DNA from 3 places in the Actinomadura sp. NPDC048955 genome. Region 2 is predicted to be linked to each of the others. Evidence: riboswitches for the same ligand, from Rfam matches in the RefSeq annotation. Region 2 holds a riboswitch; each other region holds the start of a gene.

Region 1 (7,097 bases), on a different contig from region 2:
GAACGAGGCGAAGACGACGAGCACGAACCCGCCCGCGGCGGCGCCGGTCCACCAGTAGCGCGGGAAGCGGCGTGTGAGGGTGAAGAGGAGCAGCAGGGCGATCGTGTAGATGACCCACGTGAGGGCGAGGGACTTCGCCTGGTCGACGAGCCATGAGGGCCAGCTCTGCGTGGACAGCCCGTACCGGCGCAGCACGGACTCGCCCCAGACGTCGAACGGGAGCCCCGCGACGCGCAGCAGCGTGGTCAGGGCCATGGTCCCGAGGATGATCCGAAGCGGCCGGCGGCGGGTCTTCGCGGTGGCCCAGCCGAGGAACCGGGCGCCCAGCGGCGTGAGGCCCAGCACCAGGATCAGGGCGAGGCCGACGAGGAGCCCGGTGTAGGCGGGCGGGTTGACGGCCGAGTCGAACGCGCGGGAGCGGGCGATCTCGGCGGGGGTGAAGTCCAGCGCGGGATCGGGTGTCACGCGGCCGCCGGGGACGTGCCCGGGCAGCGGGTTCCACGGCGTGGTCCTCGCGAGGACGGTCGCGACCCCGGCGAAGAGCACGGCGGCGCTGACGGCGGCGGCGATCCGGGGCCGCCGCGCGGGGGCGGCGCCGGGCGTCCCGGCGGCGGCGCCCTCGGCCCGGCCCTCGTCGGTCTCCGCCTCGCTCATGCGAGCTCCTCCTTCACGTAGTCGCGCCACAGTGCGGTGAAGCGCTCCCGGGTGAGGCCGAGCACGTCGTGCAGCGCCGCGGCCTCCGGGGCGCGCCCGGCGGCCCGGTAGAGCCGCACCAGCGCCGCCTCACCGTACCGGTCGGCGACCATCCGGCAGGCGAGCCAGGCCTCCTGGTAGGCCTGGGAGAGGCGGGGGGAGCCGCCGGCGAAGGCGCCGGCGGCGGGGAGCGCGGACGGCGCGCGCCCGGCGGAGACTTCGCGGTGCAGCTCGCCCGCCGCCGTCCGGGTGCTGATCTTGACGCGCCGGTAGCCGACGTAGTCCGCGAAGCCCTCGATCAGCCACAGCGGGGTGCGCCGGTCGCGGGCGCCGCCGGTGGCGACGTGGGTCAGCTCGTGGGTGAGCACGACGTCGCGGCCGAGCTCGTTGAGGCGGCCGAAGGTGCCGGGGGAGACGATGACGCGGTCCTCGCCGCGGCCGCCCCCGGCGGCGGGCGCCACGGTGGCGAGCGCGGCGATCTGGCCGAGGCTCTGCCCGGGGCCGGCGAGCGCGGACGCGAGGGTCGCGTCGGCGGGGACGAGCGCGACGACCCGCTGCGCCCACGCCTTGCCGACCACGGACGTGACGACCGGGACGGCGGCGTCCAGCCGTTCGGCGATGCCGTCGAGGCCGGCGCCGTCGCCGATGACGAGGCCGGAGCGCCCCCTGGCCACCGCCAGGGGGCCGCAGTCCCAGATGTCGGTGTCGTCGGCGAGGCCGCGGGACGTCCCGTCGCCGACGATCGTCCACGTCCCGGCCCGGGGGGCCAGCGTGAGGTAGCGGGTGCGGGCCACGTCGCCCCGGTCGAAGCCGCGCAGCCGGTAGCGCACCTCGACGCGGACGACGGCGGTCGCGCCGTCCATGGCCTCGGTGTCGACGAGGCGCTCCCGCCAGCCTTCCAGGGGAAGCTTCCGGAGGTTCCCGTACACGCGGGACTGGGCGTCCTGGAAGGCGGCGGGGGCGCTGCCCACCGTGGCGAGGAACGCCATGCGGTCGCCGTCGCGGACGGCGCGGGCGCGGTTGGCGAGCACGGCGGCGGCCGTGTCCGGGCTGAACGTCCCGGCGGCCGGGGAGGTGGGGGCTCCGGAGCCCGGCGCCCCGCCGCCGGAGCGCGAGCCGGCCAGGCCGGCGCCCCCGGCGAGGAGGACGGCGGCCCCGCCCGCGCCGAGGGCGAGGACCCTGCGCCGCGTCACGGGGGCGTCCTGCCCGGGGCCTTCCTCCATGGGCGCGATCCTATGCAGGGCGCGGGGCGGTGGGCGCCGTCACGACCGGTAGTCCGGGTAGCCGTAGCCGACGACGACGTCTGTGGAACGTTCCTTCACACGGACGGCGTTGTCGGCGTTGCCCTCGACGGTCTCGATCGTGCCGTCGTCGACCTTCTCGACCACCATGCCGACATGCTCGATGTCGTCGACGGACTCGCCGCCGTCCCAGGCGAAGAAGACGATCGCGCCGGGCCTCGGCTCGGTGCCCCAGCGGCCGTGCTCCTGGAACCAGCGGGCGTGGGCGACGGTCCAGGCGTCGCTGCCGACCTGCTCGCTGAAGCCGATCTGCTCGCCCACCCAGGAGACGAACATGTCGCACCAGTTCGCGTCGCCGTAGCCGTCGAGGGAGCCGCCGTCGCGCGCGAGCGTCTCCCGCGCGCGGGACGTGGTCATGTACCACTCCTGGAACTTGGTCTCGCCGCCGCCGTCCTCCTCGATGCCCACCTGCGAGCGGGCGAGCCTGATGGCCTGCGCGGCGGTGGGCCGCGACTTCGCGGCGGCCTTCTCGGAGGTCTTCGCCCGCGCCTGCTCGGGCCGGGCGTCCCTCTTGGCGGCCGGGGCCTTCGAGGCGGTGGGCTTGGGCGCCTTCCCGGACGCGGGCCCGGACGTGCGCCCGGACGGGGCGCCGTGCGCCGTCAGGCCGGGGGCCAGGTCGGCGGCGGCGGAGCTCACCGGGGTGGAACCGAACGGCAGGACCGACGCGTTCGCGGTGGCCGCGGCGGTGCCGAGCACGGCGGCGCCGACGACGACGCCGCCGGTCGTCCGCCATGCGAGGGACAGGGAGTTCGGCTTGCGGTGCCTGCCGGGGGTCTTCTTGCAGTGCGCGCGTGGCACGGGGGGATCTCCTCGACTTCCATGCCGCCTACCGGGTTAGCTGACGGGTTCGGGCGTGGAAGCCGCCCTACGGCCCGCGAAGGCAGGCCGATTCACCCCGAAAGGACGCAGTGGGTCCCCGGTTCCGCGACGGGCCGCGCACAGGGGCACGGCGGTCCGCGGACTCGGCGGTGACGCGCCCGAGAGAGGGCACGCCGGTTCGGATGGGAATCTCGGCGGGCGGTGGCGCCCGCGGAGCAAAGGGGGGTGGGGGCGTGACCGCGTGGCGGCCACGCCCCAGGTAACGCTGCGGGATTCACTCCTTGTCTTCCAGACGCCTACCGGGTTAGCTGACGGGTTCGGGCGTGGAAGTGGCCCTACGGCGGCTCTCACCGGACTGCCGGGAGAGACGCGCCGATTCACCCCGGGTGCCGGAATGCCCGTCCGGAGAGGTTCTCCGGACTCCGGCGGTGTGGGTCCCCGGTTCCGCGCTGAGGCGGATTCGGCGTTGCCGCTGCGATCCTGGGGGCGAGATGGGGCCCGGCGCGGGACCTGTCTCCCGCGTGCGAACGAGCGGCGCCTGATGTTGTGGGCGGACGGCGTCCCGTCTCCGGGGACCGTCCGGGGCCTGCCCCGTGTACGCCACCGCGGCTGCGCGCTCAGCGCCATGCACGCTGCGGGCGTGCGCCCGGTGGACGGGGTCGGCCTGGTCTGCTTCGAGACCGTGCGGCGCCTTCGGGCGCCGCGGGACGGCACGTGGGGCGTGCCGCCCTGGGGGGAGCGGCGCGTGGCTCGCGCCGCCGTCACGCGGGTGCTGGATGCGCCGCGTGGGGCCGGGGCGCCTGGTGGGCGCCCCGGGGCCGCGGCGTCTGGAGGGCGCCGTGAGTGGTGACAACGTACCAAAACCCCAAAAGAAGGCAAACCCCCCCAAAATCAACAACGGACCAGGTCAAGCCTGGTCCGTTGTGGAGGGAGGTCCGGTCACGCCCGCGGGGCGGGGGTGTCAGGGCCCCGCGTCAGGGGCGCCCGGCGCCGTAGTAGTTGCTCAGGTAGTACCCGGAGGTGATGTCGCTGATCTTGACGACGTCGCCGGTGTGCGGGGCGTGGATCATCTTGCCGCCGCCCACGTAGAGGCCGACGTGGCCGAGGCTGCTGAAGAACACCAGGTCGCCCGGCTGCAGGTTCTCCTTGGCCACCCGCTTGGTCGCGGCGTACTGCGAGTTGGTGGTGCGGGTGATGCCGACGCCCGCGGCGGCCCAGGACTTCATGGTCAGGCCGGAGCAGTCGTAGGAGCTCGGGCCCTCGGCGCCGTAGGAGTAGGGCTTGCCGAGCTGCGCGTAGGCGAAGTTCAGCGCCGAGCGGGCCGGCCCGCTCGCCGGGCCGTTGTAGGTGCCGCCGGTGTTGCCGCCACCGCCCGGGCGGGACGGCGTGCCCCCGCCGAGCCGGCGCACGAGCGACTTCTGCTTCTGCACCTGCTTGTCGAGTTCCTGCTTCTGCTTCTTCAGCTCGTCCTGCTTCGACTTCACCTCGTCGTAGGCGGACTTCGCCTGCGCCTGCTCCCGGCGGAGCCGCTGGGCGGTCGCGAGGAACTGGGTGAGCTGGGAGCTGCGCTCCTGCGACAGGTGCGAGAAGACGGCCGCCTGGTCGAGGATCGACTGCGGGTCGTTGCTGCCGACGAAGCCGGTCACATCGGTCGAGTCGCCGTTCTTGTAGGCGGTGGCCGCCATCTGAGCGATCTTGGACCGCTGCTCCTCGAAGCTGGCCTGCTCCTGCTTGCTCGCCTTGGTCGCCGAGTCGAACTTCTTCTTGGCGACCTTGAGCTTCTCGCGGTTCTGGTTGAACTGCTCGACCTTCTGGTCCATCTTCTCGTTGAGCTTGTCGAGCGTCTTCTGGGCCTGCGCCCGGGTCGGCTTGGGCTCGGCGTGCGCCACCACCGGGGAGCAGGTCAGGGAGACCGTCACGGTCAGGCCGGCGACGGCCGCCAGGCGACGGGAGACGCCTCTGCCCGCAGAGCCTGCCCTGCGGCCAGGCCGCTGCGCCGGTGCCCCGATGTGATCATTGGCCACGGTCAGTTTCGCCCCTCTCGTCCACGACGTCAGCGGACGACACTAGCGAGGGGCAACAGCCGTCACAACCGATTCATCACTCTTTGATTGACATCTATGGATATTGTCCACTTTTAGTGACGTCATGATCACGTACGGCGAGGCTTGCCTTATCGGAGCCTTATGGGGGCCTTAGGAACGGCCCAGCCTCCGCAGCAGCAGAGAGGACGGGCACGGGCGCGCGCTGGCGCGCCGCGCGGCGTCGGCGACCTCCCGGTCCGACGACACCACGACCACCGACCGGCCCGGCGGCTCGGCCCGCACGAGCTCGCCGATCAGCTCGTCCGCCGTCTGGCCCGGGCGGCTGAACAGCACCCGCACCCCGCGCGGCGCCGCGATGGCGACCGGCGCCTCCAGCTCCGCGCCGTCGAACACGCACGTCACCTCGGCGCGCGTCTGCGCGGCCAGCCCGCCGAGCCCCGACAGCAGCCGGCTGCGCTGGTCGGCGAGCGGCAGCTCCCCGTACCCGGTCTTGGTGACGTTGTAGCCGTCCACCACCAGGTGAACCTGCGGAAGCGTCAGCAGCCGGTCCAGCAGCTGCGGATCGCTGTCGGACAGCGCCCGGCCGGGCAGCGCGCGGTGCGCCAGCCGGTCCGGCTCCAGCCCGCCGACCGCGTCGGCGGGGCGGCCGATGGTGGAGGGCAGGGCCAGCTCCCGGCGGACGCCCTGCGCCGCGTCGACGAGCGCGTCCAGCAGCATCCGCAGCCGCACGTCGTCGACGTTGCGCCCCTCGCGCGCGGCCCGCTTGGCGGCCTCCGCCGCCTCCTCCGCCCGCGCGGCCCGGGCGCGCAACCTGCGCAGCTCCTTCTCCGACGCGGCGGTGGACTCGCGCGCGGCGGCGAGCTCGCGATCGGCCTCCGCCGCGACCGCGTGGGCGTGCTCCTCCGCGGCCCGGTACCGGGTGCGCGCGTCGTGCAGCTTGCGGCGCAGCTCCGAGACCTCGGCCTTGGTCTCGCGCAGCTCGGCGCGCAGCTTGGCCAGCTCGGCGCCGCGGGCGTCGCGGGTCGCGGCCAGCTCGGCCTTCAGCGCGGCGACGCGGCGCTCGGCCTCCTGCTCCTCCGAGGCGGTCGCCGAGCGCGCCAGCTCCTCGCGCGCCGACTCCACCAGCGCGGTCCAGCCCTCCGGGCGCAGCAGGTAGGCCAGCACCGCGACGCGCACCGGGTCGGCCGCGGGCGGGACGTTCCCGTCCTCGACCGCCTCCACCAGGTCGGCCTGCGCCTCCCGCAGCGGCACGGCGACCCGGCGCCGGAACTCCCCGTCCTTCTCCAGCACCGTCGCGATGTGCTGGCCCGCGAGCCTGGCGCGCTTGCGGCGCTCGAACCGCGCGAACCGGCGCAGCGGCACGGGGACCTCGTCCGGGGGCAGCGACCCGATCAGCTCGGCGGCGACCTCCACCACGCCCTGCCGCACCGCCTCGGGCAGCGGGCGGGTCGGCTTCTGCGCGGGCGCCCCGTCGCCAGGGGTCGCTCCGGGACCGCTGTCGATGATCCCGCTCCTTCCGGGCTGCGCCGCCGGTGGGCTGTGTGTTCCCGAGCGCACCCCGCCCTAACCAGGGCGGACGTGCGATCGGACGGATCGCGCCCGGCCCTCGGCGGGATGCCTCCCGCCCGTCCTCGCGGCCCCCGCCCGGCGGGACGTCCCGGCGCCCCCCAACCCTAGCGGCCCGAAGTTCTGTCGGTGGGGTCCTCTACGGTCGCGCACATGACGGCTGCGCACGGTGTCCAAGGGCGCGGGGTTCAGGGGCGCGGAGCCCCGGGGGACGGCGCTCAGGGGCACGGCGTCCAGGGCACCCTGGACGACCTCGGCACTCCGCTCCGCGACGTCACCTTCGTGGTGGTCGACCTGGAGACCACCGGCGGCTCGGCGGCCGACTCGGCCATCACCGAGATCGGCGCGGTGAAGGTGCGCGGTGGGGAGGAACTCGGCGAACTCGGCACGCTGGTCGACCCGGGGGGTCCGGTCCCGCCGTTCATCACCGCGCTCACCGGCATCACCACGGCGATGGTGACGGCCGCGCCGCGGATCGAGTCGGTGCTGCCGGCGTTCCTGGAGTTCGCGCGCGGCTGCGTCCTCGTCGCGCACAACGCCTCGTTCGACATCGGCTTCCTCAAGGCCGCGTGCGCCGCCAACGGCTACGCCTGGCCCGCGTTCGCGGTCGTCGACACCGTCGACCTGGCGCGGCGCGTGCTGTCGCGCGACGAGGTGCCCAACTGCAAGCTCG
Region 2 (7,097 bases):
GAGCTCGTCCTCGGTGCGGGTGATCGGCCCGGGGCCGTGCCGCTCCAGGTCGAAGTAACCGGCGGCGAGGTCCCTGCCCTCCGGGAGGTGCAGCACGATCGGCCGGTCGAGGAGGGCGAAGTCGAACATGATCGAGGAGTGGTCGGTGACGAGCGCGTCCGCCAGCAGCAGCAGCGGCGTCACGTCGGGCACCGCGCCGACGTCGCGCATGACCTCGCGGGCGCCCGGAGGCACGTTCGCCCGGCACAGGTAGTGGGGCCGGACGAGCAGGACGTACTCCTCCCCCAGCTCCCGCGCGAACACCGCCGGATCCACCGGCGGGTCCAGCAGCCGGACGGGACGCCCCTTCGGCCCGGTGACGTACGTGGGCGCGTACAGGACGGCGCGGCGCCCGTCGTCCAGGCCGAGCGCGTCGCGCAGGGCCGCGACCTCGGAGGCCAGCTCCGGATCGCCATCCACCCCGTTGACCAAGGGGTCGTTGCGGGGATACCCCACCGGGAGCAGCTCGGAGCGGACGCCGAGGCCGCCGCAGAGCGTCTCGGTGTCGTGCCCGGAGCGCACCAGGAAGCAGTCGAAGCGCTCCACCATCCTCCGCAGCCGCGCCTGGTCGCCCGCGGGGCCCGACTTCAACCGCGGCTGGTCCAGCCCCATCAGCTTGAACGCCGACCCGTGCCAGGTCTGGATGTAGGTGGTCTCGGGACGCTTGCGCAGCCGGTCCGGGAAGCCCTGGTTGTCGATCCAGAACTGGGCCCGCGCGAGCGCCAGGTAGTACGCCCATGATCCGCGCTTGACGAGCCGGGCGTCGTCCGGGAACCCCTTGGGGGACGACGCGTACGACCACACCGCCGTCACCGGACGCCCGGACCTGCGCAGCTCCCGGTAGAGGTACTTCGGGTTGTCGGAGTAGTGGCGGCCGAGCTGGCTCTCGAAGACCGCCAGGCCGGTCCGGACGGGCAGCCGGCTCAGCACCCGGTTGAACACGACGATCTTGGTGTTCCGGCCGGTCAGCGTCCGGCGCACCGCCCTGTCCAGCGCCCGCGCCCGACGGCGGGCCAGCCGCGCCGGGCGGGACAGGGCGGCGCGACGGGCGAGCGCGCGGGTGAGCCGCGCCCACGGGCTCCCCGTCTCCAGGGCGAACGCCAGGTGCCCTCCCTCGGTGACGTACGAGCGGAGCCGGTCCCCCGCGAACCGCGTCAGCCGCGGGCGGACGGGCAGCGCGACGCCTCCGAGCGACGGCGACCCGCGGCCCTCGCCGAGCCGCGTGACCACCTCCTCGCCGTCCACCCGGATCCTCAGCCGGACGTCCCAGACGGGGTCGACGAACCCGAAAGGGCGGATCTTGCGGGCGGGGTCGAACTCGGCCCTCCAGGTGAGCCGGTCGCCCTCGTGCCGGACGGACGCGCGGATCCGTCCCTTCCTCGCCCGGCGGCGCCGGTCGCGGAACTCCAGCGTTCCGGCCAGCTCGGCTCCCCGCGGGATCCGCTCCAGAGGGTTCAGCACGTACCCGGCCATGAGCACGCGGCCGCCGCGCGTCTCCAGACGGGTGACGGTGTTCGCCGGGCGCAGCTCCCGGAGGGGCCGCACGTGGAAGCCGAAGGCCGTGACGTCCAGGACGCGGCGGCCGAGCGTCCCGCGGGGGCGCCCGGCGCCCCAGTAGACGCGCCCGTCCCGCTCCACGAGGCGGGCGCGCAGTTCGGGACGCTTCACGGGGTCGTACTCGGCCGCGGCGAGCGCCCCCGCGTGGTCGCCCTCGCGGATCAGGTGCGCGGCGATCGCGGGCAGCGGGTTGGCCTGCTCGAAGACCCGCGGGTCCAGCTCGGCCAGGTAGGCGGCGGCCAGATCGAGGAAGCGCGCCTGGTGGGCGGGGGCCTTGTCGCGCAGGTCGCGCAGGTACAGCACCAGGTCGTGGTTGACGAACTTGACGTCCTTGGCCCGCTGCAGGTCGTAGGCGCCGCGCAGCGCGAAGAGCATGTCGATGCGGCGGTGGATCTCCAGCCGGTCGGCGAAGTTGGCCAGCTCGGTGCGCCGGTTGGAGATCGACGGCGCCCGCGTCCGCTCCTTGACCATCCAGTTGTAGACGCGGTGCGGGATCAGGGCGGTGCGCCCCGCCTCCAGGTAGGCCTCGGCGGTGAACAGCAGGTCCTCGTAGTGCAGCCGCTCCACGAACCGCAGCCCGTGCTCCTCCAGGAAGCCGCGCCGGTACGCCTTGTTGGTCGAGAGGGTGTCGTAGAGGAGGTCGGGGTTCTCGTTCAGCGACTCGTAGACGGCGCTGTGCCGGTAGAGCCACGGATACCAGGGGCGGATGCGCCCCTTGGCGCCCTCGGGCACGTCGAGGAAGATCCGGTCGCAGAGCCCGGAGACCATGTCGGCCCCGGTGTCCTCGGCGGCGGCGAGGAGGTTGAGGCAGGCGTGCCGGTCCAGCAGGTCGTCGCTGTCGAGGAACATCACGTACCGGCCCGTGGACGTCTCGATCCCGGTGTTGCGGGGACGGCCGCACCCCCCTGAGTTGGCCGGCAGGTGGACGGCCCGGACCCGTCCCGGATGGGCCGCGGCGAGCCGGTCGGCGGCCTCGCCGGTGCCGTCGGTGCTCGCGTCGTCGACGATCACCGTCTCGACGCCGCCCAGCGACTGCGCCAGCGTCGAGGCCACCGCCCGCGGAAGCCTCCGCGCGTCGTTGTAGGCGATCACCACCACGCTGACATCCGGGCGCACCGCCATGGGCATCCCCCTCCGCAGACTCCGGCGTGCTGCTTTCCTTTCCACGAACGCCGCACTGAGGTCCAAGAGGGATCAAAGGCTGTCAACGCTTCGCATTACCCACCGTGAGCGGAGGCATTGGGCACAACACCCGGAACGCCAGAAGGCGCCCGGCCGGGGGGCCGGGCGCCCTCATGGAGCGTGCGCCTTCTCGGGGGCGTTCGGGTCAGCGGGCGTAGTCGGGGTAGCCGTAGCCGACGACCTGCGACTTCTCGCGGACCTTCTTCTTCACCGCGTTCTCGGTGTTGCCCTCGATGGTGGTGATGCTGCCGTCGCCGTTGTCCTTGACGACGATGCCGACGTGGTCGATGTCACCGATGCCGGCCTTCGAGCCGTCCTGCCAGTCGAAGAACACCACGGCGCCCGGCTTGGCCTTGTGGCCCCAGCGGTCGGTCTGCTTGAACCAGCTGGCGTGCTGGACCGTGTAGGCGTCCCAACCCATGTTCTTGACGCCGGTCTGGGCGCCGAGCCAGGAGACGAACATGTTGCACCACTGGGCGCCGTTGTACTCCTTGACCGAGAAGCCGCCGTCGCGCTTGGCGGTGGCCTTCGCCTGCGGGGTCGAGACGTACCACTTGTGGTACTTGGTCTGGCCGCCCTTGCCCTCGTGGACGCCGACCTGCTGCTGCGCGAGCTTGATCACTTCGGCGGGCTTGACGGCGTGCGGGGGGACCTTGAAGCCCTCGCGCCGCGCCTCGGCCGCGACGTTCTCGGCCTTCACCGTCTTGACCTGGGAGGAGTCGTGCGCGGCGGTGCCCTGCTCGGCGACCGCCGCCGTCTGGGCGGAGGTCTCGGCGACCGCGCGGCCGCCGGCGAGGGGGTTGACCACCGAGAGCCCGACCGCGCCGGCCAGGACCGCGCCGACGGCGACGCCGACGGCCTTGTCCTCGGGCGTGAGGCGGTGGAGCGAAAGTCGATCGAACAGACCGGACATGCAGGGAATCTCCTTGTCTTCCATGGCGCCTACCGGGTTAGCTGACGGATTCGGGCATGGAAGCAGCCCTACGGCGCGACTCTCGGGCGCGCCGATTCACCCCAGAAACGTGGGTCCCCGGCTCCGTTCCGGTCGCATCGACCGGACGGACTCGGCCTCGCACCGCGCGAGCGGTGCAGGTATACGGATGCCTTCACTGACAGATCTTGACGAGGGGGCGCGCGTCACATGGCGCGCATCGCGTGCGGATTCCGCTCCGCGATCCTCGGCCGCGCATGGTGCGGCCGGTGGCAACGCATGGGACGCGTTGCGTGATTCGGGATCGAAGGTACCAACCTTCTCAAGAAAAGCAAACCAGGCATAAAGTAAAGTCTTGCCTGCTCAAAGCCCTTCCAAGAGACTCCCAACACGGGGACGGTCCCGCGTCTTCCCGATCTTTGTCGGGACGCCCTCCAACCCCTTGCCCGCCGTACTTACCGGCCCTTCGGGAAAAGGTAAAGAAGATCGAATTGCCTGCGGCCGGCACCTCCCGCCGAGACGTTCGCGGCCTCGGCCACCCCATCGAGTGAGGCGCACGTCACACTCGGCGATCTTGCCTGGTCGGGCGTGCGGTTCGTCACCGCGAGGCCCGGACGGTCACTCCACGTAAAGGGCGAAGAGCGTGGTGTCGTCGGCCGCCCGGTCGTGCTCCATCCGCGCGAGCACCTCGTCCAGCACCCGCTCGGGACGCGAGGAGCTGTCACGCAGGATGTGGGTCAGGCGGCCGATCCGCTCGTCCAGGTCCGCGTCCCTGCGCTCCACCAGGCCGTCGGTGTAGAGGAAGAGCATGTCGCCCGAGTCGAGCCCGGTGGTGATCGTCGTGTACTCCCAGCCGGGCATGGCGCCGAGCATCGGGTCCCGGACCACCTCCAGCGGGGTCGCCCGCCCGTCCCGGACCAGGATCGGCGGCGGATGGCCCGCGCACGTCCACTCCAGGACGTGCCGGGCCGGGTCGTAGTGGGCGACGATGGCGGTGCCCGTCGCGGGCGGGTCCATGCCCCCGATCAACTCGTTCAGCCAGCCGACCAGCCGTCCCGTCCGCTCCCCCGTACAGGCGAGGCCGAGCAGGCCGTTGCGCGTCCGCGCCATCGCCGCCGCCGCCGGCAGCCCGTGCCCGGCCGCGTCCCCGATGGCGAACATCGCCCGTCCGTCCTGGAGGGCCTTGGTCGCGAACCAGTCGCCGCCGATGCGGGCCGTGCTCTCCGCCGCCATGCTGCGGATCGAGGTGCACATGCCCGGAAGCTGCTCCACCTCGTCCTCGTCCGGCAGGATGGCCCGCCGCAGCGTCACCGCCACGCGCCGCTCCTGCGCCGTCCGCGCCTGCTGGCGCAGCATCTGCCGCCGGGTCTCGGCCAGCGCGCGCTCCACCCCGCGCCGCCGGGTGATGTCCTGCGAGACGATGTTGATCGAGACGGGCAGCCCGGACTCCCCGAGCACCGGCTCGGCGAACACCCACAGGTGGCGGGGCGTCCCGTCGTGGCCGATCACGCGGTGCTCCGCCTCGACCGGCTCACGGCGCAAGAACATCGTCTGCACGGCCTCCTCGACCAGCGGGAGGTCGTCGTCGGCCACGACCTTCGGCAGGTCGTGCGGCATCGGCGGCACCTCGTCGGGGGAAAGGCCGTAGTTGGCCAGCATCTGCGGCGTCCAGTCCGCCTCCCCCGTCGCGAGGTCCCACTCCCCGAACCCGATCAGGGCGAGCCGCTCGACCCGCTCCAGCCGCCGCGCGATGCGGTCCTCGGCCAGGTGGTAACGCCAGGTCACGCAGATGCCGGTCGGCACCCGCACGCACCGCACGCTCATCCGCGACGAGCGGGACAGGCCGCGCTGAGCCGTCGAGTACTGGATCGAGGAACGTTCCAATCGCGTCCCGGACTCCAGCACCCCGACATAGTCGTCGAACAGGCCGCTGAGCACCGCCCCCGGATCCGTCCGCAGCAGCCGCAGCCCGGTCAGCTCCTCCCGGCCCCGCCCGAACATGTCCCTGGCAACGCCGTTGAGCTCCGCGAAGAGGAAGTCCGCCACGTTGCCGTCCGGCCCCCGCACCGGGACCAGATGGGCCGCCGAATCGAGCGCCCCCTCCAGCACCGCCGTCGCCGCCGGATCCACGGGCACCCGCGCGAGGACCTCCGCGTCCCCCGCGGTGTCCTCGGCCGTCACCCGGCGCAGTACGTCCTCGGCCTCCGACAGGACCGCCTGGCGCTCCGCGGGGACCTCCTCGGTGCGCGGCGCCCGGCGCCCCGCCAACACGGCCCCCACCGGCCCGCCGCCCCCGTCCTTGACCAGCAGTGACGCCGCCTCGACCATCTCCATGTCCAGGTCGCGCGCGAGCCAGATCAGGTGCTGCAGGGCCTCGCCCGGCGGGACGCCGAGACGCCGGGCCAGCACGACCCGCGCCTCCGCCAGCACCGCACGGTCGTGCGCGGCGCCCCGCAGGTCCTCCAGGTCCGCAACGTGCACCCCGGGCTGGATGCCCTCCGCTTCCACCAACCCTGTCCCCCGTTCGGCGTCACCTGCCCCTGGGAGAAAAAAGCTACATACGTCAGCGAGGGACTATTCGCCCATCCCTGAGTAAAGTGTCCAGATCTTTGCCCGGGTTTTCCGTTGGCGTCCGAACTCGACCGCTTCCGGTGACCCTCTCAAAACGGACCCCTGCCACGCCGCGTGACCCACGTCACACCCGAGCCACCTGCCGTGTCAGCGAGGTGATCCGCGCCGCCGCCGTCCGGAACGACGTCCCCGCCGGATGCAGCGTCAGCACCACCACGATCCTGTCCCCCACGACCCCCGTCGTGTGCAGCACGGGCCGCCCCAGCCCCAGGTCGGGCCGCCACGCCGCCGGCCGCACATGGCACGGCTCCGCCGGCGTCTCCCCGAACCCGGACCACCCCTGTTTGACGGCCCACGGCCGCCTCACCGCCCGCGGAATCCCGAACGTCTGGTCGAACCCGTCCGTCCCGCACGGCGTCGACCTGCGCAACTGCTGGAGCACGAACTCCCGCTGCCCCTCCGGCGCCTCGTCCAGCAGATACCGGTACATCCGCACGACGTCCCGCGCGCTGAGCGCCGTATACCCCCAGAACCCGGGCTTCTCCGCGGGCGGCGGCGCGGTGTCCTCCAACCCGACCTTCCGCACCATCCGCTCGATGACCCGCCCCTGCCCGCCCCGCCGCCAGAACTCCGTGGCCGCCCCGTCGTCGCTCGACCGCAGCATCGGCACCAGCAACCGGCGATCGGCCGCCGACACCTCATGCCGATCCATGTAGTCCAACGCGATAAGGATCTTCACCACCGACGCCGACCGGAACGTCTGCCGCGTCGCCCGAGCGGCCACCACCCGCCCCGAAGCCCGATCGAACACCTCGTA
Region 3 (7,097 bases), on a different contig from region 2:
TGTTCCTCGCCGGCGCGTGGACCGACACGGGCTGGCCCGACACGATGGAGGGAGCCGTGCGCAGCGGGCTGACCGCGGCCCGGCTCGTCCGCCGCCACCTGGACCGGACGGCCCCGGGCGAGGTGAGCGGCCGATGACCGCCGTCCCGGCCTCGATCACCGGCGGCCGCGCCCTGGTCGACCGGGCCATGCGCGCCTCCGCGGACCGGCTCGACCCGTGGACCCGCCGCGTCGTCGCCTACCACCTCGGCTGGACCGACGAGAACGGCGACCCCGCCGCCGCGGGCGGCAAGGCGCTGCGCCCCGCGCTGGCGCTGCTGTCCGCGCGGGCCGCCGGCGCGTCCGAGGAGACGGCGCTGCCCGGCGCCGTCGCCGTCGAGTTCGTGCACGCGTTCTCGCTGCTGCACGACGACATCATGGACGGCGACCGGACCCGCCGGCACCGCCCCGCCGCGTGGACGGTGTTCGGCCCGTCCGCCGCCATCCTCGGCGGCGACGCGCTGATGGCGCTGGCGGAGAACCTGCTCCTGGAGCGGCGGACGCGCGGCGCCCACCGGGCGGCGCGCGCGCTGACCGCCGCCACGCAGCGGCTCATCACGGGCCAGGCGCTCGACATCGGGTTCGAGCAGCGCGACGACGTGGCCCTCGGCGAGTGCCTGGCGATGGCGGCGGACAAGACGGGCGCGCTGCTCGCCTGCGCCTGCTCGATCGGGGCGATGCTGGCCGAGGGCCCCACCCGCCTCGTCGCCGGCCTCACCGGGTTCGGCGCCGAGACGGGCCTGGCGTTCCAGCTCGTCGACGACCTGCTCGGCATCTGGGGGAGCCCGGACACGACAGGCAAGCCCGTCCTGGCCGACCTGCGGGCGCGCAAGAAGTCGCTGCCGGTCGTGTACGCGCTGAACGCCGGGCGTCCCGAGTCGCGCCGGCTCGCCGCCCTGTACGCCGACCCCGGGCCGCCGTCCGAGGACGCCCTGCGGGAGATGGCCCGGCTCGTCGAGGCGGCGGGCGGGCGCGACTGGGCCGCCGCCGAGGCCGACCGCCGCGTCGCCGCAGCCGGGCGCCACCTCGACGACTCGGGCATGGACGGTCCCGTGGCCGCCGAGTTCCGCGACATCGCGCTGTTCGTCACCTCCCGGGACCACTGACCCCGCCGCGCCGGGGAGAAGGGAAGCGCCGCATGACCACCACCGACGTGTCCGGGCTCACGGGCGCGGCCGCCGCCGCGGTCGAGGCCGCCCGCGACCACCTGCTCGGCCTGCAGTCGCCCGAGGGTTGGTGGAAGGGCGAGCTGGAGACCAACGTCACCATGGACGCCGAGGACCTGCTGCTCCGCCAGTTCCTCGGCATCCGCTCCGACGCCGACACCAAGGACGCGGCGCGCTGGATCCGCTCGCGGCAGCGCGCAGACGGTACGTGGGCCAACTTCCACGGCGGCCCGGCCGACCTGTCCACGACGATCGAGGCGTACGTCGCGCTGCGGTTCGCCGGCGACCCGGTGGACGCCGGGCACATGCGCAGGGCCGCCGCGTACGTGCGGGAGGCGGGCGGGATCGAGGGCAGCCGCGTCTTCACCCGCTTCTGGCTGGCGCTGTTCGGGCAGTGGTCCTGGGACGACCTGCCGGTCATGCCGCCCGAGCTGGTGCTCCTGCCGAGCCGCGTCCCGCTGAACGTCTACGACTGGGCGTGCTGGGCGCGGCAGACGATCGTCCCGCTGACGATCCTCGGGTCGCTGCGCCCCGTCCGGGCGCTGCCGTTCGACCTGCCCGAACTGCGCCGCGGCGTCATGCCGGCCCGGGACGCCCGGGGCTGGGGGGCCGCGTTCAACGCCCTCGACCGGGTCCTGCACGTGTACGAGAAGCGGCCGGTGCGCCCGCTGCGCCGGGCGGCGCTGCGCCGGGCGGCCGACTGGATCATCGCCAGGCAGGAGGCCGACGGCTGCTGGGGCGGGATCCAGCCGCCGTGGGTGTACTCGCTGATGGCGCTGCACGAGCTCGGCTACGGCCTCGACCATCCGGTCATCAGGCGCGGCCTGGACGGGCTCGAACGCTTCACGATCCGCGACGGGAGGGGGCGGCGCCTCGAGGCGTGCCAGTCGCCCGTCTGGGACACGGTGCTCGCCATGAACGCGCTCGCCGACGCGGGCGTGGCCGCCGACCACCCCGCCCTGCTGCGGGCGGCCGGATGGGTCGCCGGCGAGGAGGTCCGCGGTCCGGGGGACTGGGCGGTGAAGCGGCCGGACGTCCCGCCGGGCGGCTGGGCGTTCGAGTTCGACAATGACGTCTACCCCGACACCGACGACACCGCCGAGGCGATCCTCGCGCTGCGCAGGGTCGCCTTACCGGAGGCGGAGGAGCCGATCAGGCGGGCCGTTCGCTGGCTGGAGGGGATGGCGTCGCGCGACGGGGGCTTCGGCGCCTTCGACGCCGACAACACCCGCGAGCTGTGCACGAAGCTGCCCTTCTGCGACTTCGGCGCCGTCATCGACCCGCCGTCCGCCGACGTCACCGCCCATGTCGTCGAGGCGCTGTCGAAGGAGGGCCTCGCGGAGTCGGCCGTGGTCAGGCGCGCCGTCGTGTGGCTGCTCAGGGCGCAGGAGGCGGACGGCTCGTGGTTCGGGCGCTGGGGCGCGAACCACGTCTACGGGACGGGCGGCGTGGTGCCCGCGCTCGTCGCGGCCGGGGTCGGCCCCGGCAAGCCCGCGATCCGGCGCGCCGTCGTCTGGCTGGAGGACCACCAGAACCCGGACGGCGGCTGGGGCGAGGACCTGCGCTCCTACGACGACCCCGCGTGGATCGGGCGGGGAGAGTCCACCCCGTCGCAGACGGCCTGGGCGCTGCTGGCGCTGCTGGCCGCGGGCGAGCGCACCCCGGCCGTGGAGGCGGGCGTGCGGTGGCTCGTCGACCACCAGCGGCCGGACGGCACCTGGGACGAGGACCTGTTCACCGGCACCGGCTTCCCCGGCGACTTCTACATCAACTACCACCTGTACCGGCTGGTCTTCCCCGTGAGCGCCCTCGGCCGCTACCTGGACGGTGCGGCGTGAGGCGGGCGCGCGGTCCGGTGAAGGCCGCCGGGTCCACCCTGCACAAGGAGGTCCGGACACCATGAGCATGCCGCTCCGCCAGAGCCTTCGCATCGGGGGCTACATTCTGCGCAACAAGCTGCGCGGCCGGGAGAAGTTCCCGCTCATCGTCGAGCTGGAGCCCCTGTTCGCCTGCAACCTCGCCTGCGCCGGCTGCGGGAAGATCCAGCACCCGCACGACGTGCTGAAGAAACGCATGCCGGTGGAGCAGGCCCTCGCCGCCATCGAGGAGTGCGGGGCGCCGATGGTCTCCATCGCGGGCGGCGAGCCGCTCATGCACCCGCAGATCGACGAGCTGGTGAAGGAACTCGTCCGGCGCAAGAAGTTCGTCTTCCTGTGCACGAACGCCTTGCTCATCCCCAAGAAGCTCGACAAGTTCACGCCGTCGCCGTACTTCGCCTGGGCGGTGCACATCGACGGCCTGCGGGAACGCCACGACGAGTCCGTCTGCAAGGAGGGAGTGTTCGACGAGGCCGTCGCGGCCGTCAAGGAATGCAAGCGGCGCGGGTTCCGCGTCACGACCAACACGACGATCTTCAATACGGACACGCCGCAGACCGTCATCGACGTCATGAACTACCTCAACGACGACCTCCGGGTCGACGAGATGATGATCTCGCCCGGCTACGCCTACGACAAGGCGCCCGACCAGGACCACTTCCTCGGCGTCCAGGAGACGCGGGAGCTGTTCCGCAAGGCGTTCGGGGGCGGCAACCGCAAGCGGTGGCGCTTCAACCACTCGCCCCTGTTCCTGGACTTCCTGGAAGGCAAGGTCGACTTCCCCTGCACGGCCTGGGCGATCCCGTCCTACTCGCTCTTCGGCTGGCAGCGTCCCTGCTATTTGATGTCGGACGGCTACGCGCAGACCTACCAGGAACTCCTGGACGAGACCGACTGGGACTCCTACGGACGGGGACGCGACTCCCGCTGCGCCAACTGCATGGCCCACTGCGGCTACGAACCCACGGCCGTCTTCTCGACCCTCGGTTCCCTGAAGGAGTCCCTGCGGGCCGTCCGCTCGGTCTGACCCGTCCCGCTCCTCGGCCCGTTCCGCCCGGCACCGGCGATGAGCCGATGCCGGGCATCTCCCGCCGGCCTACTTGAGGGACGTCGGCCGGTACGCCTTGTACTCGTCGTCCGAGGACAGCCCGTAGTCGAGCGTCCGGTGGTCGGTTCCGTACCGGCCGCGCTGCTCGTAGGCCCAGTACGACGAGTGCTCCTTGTCGGCCCACTTCTCGAAGATGACGACGTGCCGCGTGGTGTTGCTGCCGAGGGCGTCCATGACGAGGTCGCCCTTCTTCAGCCCGGACATCTCGATGCGCTCGGTGTACCGCGACGAGGTGAGGCCGACGGTGTTCGTCCCGGGCTTGGGCAGGCCGAGCGCCATGGACACGAAGCCCGAGCAGTCGGTGCGGTAGCCGTTGTGCGTGCTCGTCTGGCTGTAGGGGACCCGCTCGTCGGAGTGCGGATGCCAGGTCTCCGCCCGCTTGATGACCTTGGACCGCTCGTCCGGCACGGGCTCGGCGGCCTGCTTCTTGGTCTTGGTCTTCGTGGACGGCTCGGCCTTCGCCGGTGCCTTGAACTCCTTCAGGACCTCGGCCTGGGCCCTGACCTGCTCCTGCGGTGCCGCCTTCCGCGGCGCGGCCTGCTGCCCCGCGGTCCGCTGCTGCGGCACGGTCTGGACGGCGGCGACGTTCTCGGTGGACGCGTGCTGCAAGGTCGTCGGCACTGCCGCCGTCACGCCGAAGACGGCGAGGCCTGTCAGCGTGACCGTGGCCCAGGGGCCGGGCCGGAGGACGCGCGACCGCTTGCTCTGCTTGCCTTTCAAGGGGGGCTCCTTGCTTCCATGTGCCGCCTACCGGGTTAGCTGACGGGTTCGGACGTGGAAGTCGCCCTACGGCCCGAGAACAGGCCGATTCACCCCAGTGCGGGTTGGGTCCCCGGCTCCGCGCCACGGCGGACTCGGCGGGTGCCGCTGGGAGACAGCGGCTCTGACGATGTGGGGCCCGATCGATGAGGGGTCTCGGGCCTTGGCGCGCGGGGATGGCACCCCGCCCCACCGGAGTGGGACAAAACGCCTGGCAGACGCCTTGAAGGGGCAAAGCTACTGAAACCTCCCAGGGAGGGCAAGGTCACCTCTAGACGGAGGAGAAACCTCCAGTTATTATCCGGAGGAGAACCCTTCATTTATTGGGAGGTGGGTTCCATGACCGCCATCACGGCGCGGACCGCGTCCGGCCCGTCCGCGGGCACCCCGAACCGGCGCTGGGCGGCGCTGGTCGTCATCGCCGTCGCGCAGCTGATGATCGCGCTCGACGCCACGATCGTGAACATCGCGCTGCCGACGGCCCAGCACGCGCTCGGCTTCGGCGACGCCGACCGGCAGTGGGTGATCACCGCCTACACCCTCTCCTTCGCCGGGCTGCTCCTGCTCGGCGGCCGGATCGCCGACCTGGTCGGGCGGCGCCGCAGCTTCCTGGCCGGGCTGGCCGGATTCGCGATCGCCTCGATGATCGCCGGGGCCGCCCCGGGCTTCGGGGTCCTCGTGGTCGGGCGCGCCCTGCAGGGGGCGTTCGCCGCGCTCCTCGCGCCGACCGCCCTGTCCCTGCTGGCGGTGACCTTCACCGAACCCAAGGAGCGCGCGAAGGCGTTCGGCGTGTACGGCGCCGTGGCCAGCAGCGGCGCGGCGGTCGGGCTGCTGCTCGGCGGCGCGCTCACCCAGTACGCCGACTGGCGCTGGTGCCTCTACGTCAACGTCGCGATCGCCGCGGCCGCCTCGGTGGCGGGACGGATCGTCCTTCCGGCGCCGCCCGGCTTCCCCGGGTCGCGCCTCGACTGGATCTCCGCCGTCCTCGTCACCGGCGGACTGGCCGCCGTCGTGTACGGCGCGGGCCAGGCCGCCCCGCACGGCTGGGACGCGTGGCAGACCACCGCGCCGCTCGCGGCCGGCGTCCTGGCGCTCGCCCTGTTCGTCGTGCGCCAGGCCCGGCACGGTGCGCCGCTGCTACCGCTGCGGATCCTCGCCGACCGCAACCGGGCGGGCGCCTACCTCGCGGTGGCCACCGCGGTCGTCGGCGCCTTCGGGGTCTTCCTCACGCTGACCTACTACCTCCAGGTGGTCGCGCACTTCTCGCCGATGCGCACCGGGCTGGCGTTCCTGCCGATGGCCGTCGCGAACTCCGCGAGCGGCTACCTGGTCGGCGCCCTGCTCATCAGGCGGGTGCCCGCCCGGCTGCTGATCGCCGGGGGCCTGCTCACCGCCGCGGCCGGGCTGGCCATCCTGACCAGGCTCGGCGCGGGCAGCGGCTACGCCACCGCCGTCGTCCCGGTCGAGATCCTGCTCGGGCTCGGCATGGGCGCCGCGTTCCCGCCCGCGTTCTCGCTGGCGACCGCGGGCGTCTCCCCGCGCGAGGCCGGCGTCGCCGCCGCCGTCGTCAACGCCGCGTCCCAGATGGGCGGCTCGATCGGGACCGCCGTCGTCAACACCGTCGCGATCGGCGCGACGGCGGGCTACCTGCGCGAGCACGGCCCGGGCGCCCCGCGGGTGAGCGCCCTCGTGCACGGCTACACCGCCGGTGCGACCGTCTCGGCCCTGGCCCTGACCACCGTCGCCGTCGTGGTGATGCTCCTCATCCGCACCCCGCCGCCGTCGGACGCCCCCACAGAGCGCGCTTCCCGATGACCGCCGCGACTTCCCCTGAACGCACCTCCGCGAGGGCGCTCAGGGGAAGCAGGGCTCCAGGGCGGTCAGACGCCCAGTTCGGCGGCGGCCAGGGCCGTGCCCTCCACGCGGGCGGCTATCTTCGCGAAGGCCGTGTCGCGGGACGTGGAGGTGTCGTCGGCGAACGGGGAGAAGCCGCAGTCGTCGCAGGTGCCGAGGCGGTCGACGGGCAGGTGGCGGGCGGCGGCGAGGACGCGGTCGCGGATCTGCTCGGGCGTCTCCACGCGGGGGTCGATGGGGTCGACGACGCCGACGAAGACGCGGGCGTCCGCGGGCAGGTGGGCGGCGACGATGG

Evidence for each region. A riboswitch is a leader RNA that binds a small molecule or an ion and turns the genes downstream of it on or off. The one in region 2 is predicted to bind cyclic di-AMP.
Region 1: it holds a riboswitch for cyclic di-AMP, as region 2 does, so the genes downstream of both, AB0C84_RS00045 (CHAP domain-containing protein) here and AB0C84_RS20740 (CHAP domain-containing protein) in region 2, are expected to answer to the same signal.
Region 3: it holds a riboswitch for cyclic di-AMP, as region 2 does, so the genes downstream of both, AB0C84_RS16650 (hypothetical protein) here and AB0C84_RS20740 (CHAP domain-containing protein) in region 2, are expected to answer to the same signal.

Annotation. Positions count from the first base shown of each region.
Region 1 covers NZ_JBEZJI010000001.1:6,789-13,885, forward strand. The annotation lists gene AB0C84_RS00035 (M48 family metallopeptidase) at 1-654, opposite strand, end outside; gene AB0C84_RS00040 (hypothetical protein) at 651-1,916, opposite strand; gene AB0C84_RS00045 (CHAP domain-containing protein) at 1,956-2,792, opposite strand; cyclic di-AMP (ydaO/yuaA leader) riboswitch at 2,802-2,941, opposite strand; cyclic di-AMP (ydaO/yuaA leader) riboswitch at 3,092-3,289, opposite strand; gene AB0C84_RS00050 (NlpC/P60 family protein) at 3,788-4,732, opposite strand; gene AB0C84_RS00055 (NYN domain-containing protein) at 5,009-6,415, opposite strand; gene AB0C84_RS00060 (DEDD exonuclease domain-containing protein) at 6,578-7,097, shown strand, end outside.
Region 2 covers NZ_JBEZJI010000020.1:115,432-122,528, reverse strand. The annotation lists gene AB0C84_RS20745 (CDP-glycerol glycerophosphotransferase family protein) at 1-2,718, opposite strand, end outside; gene AB0C84_RS20740 (CHAP domain-containing protein) at 2,924-3,691, opposite strand; cyclic di-AMP (ydaO/yuaA leader) riboswitch at 3,703-3,858, opposite strand; gene AB0C84_RS20735 (SpoIIE family protein phosphatase) at 4,328-6,217, opposite strand; gene AB0C84_RS20730 (hypothetical protein) at 6,405-7,097, opposite strand, start outside.
Region 3 covers NZ_JBEZJI010000014.1:106,808-113,904, forward strand. The annotation lists gene hpnE (hydroxysqualene dehydroxylase HpnE) at 1-137, shown strand, start outside; gene AB0C84_RS16635 (polyprenyl synthetase family protein) at 134-1,144, shown strand; gene shc (squalene--hopene cyclase) at 1,177-3,042, shown strand; gene hpnH (adenosyl-hopene transferase HpnH) at 3,104-4,108, shown strand; gene AB0C84_RS16650 (hypothetical protein) at 4,178-4,909, opposite strand; cyclic di-AMP (ydaO/yuaA leader) riboswitch at 4,919-5,059, opposite strand; gene AB0C84_RS16655 (MFS transporter) at 5,288-6,763, shown strand; gene AB0C84_RS16660 (cobalamin-independent methionine synthase II family protein) at 6,829-7,097, opposite strand, start outside.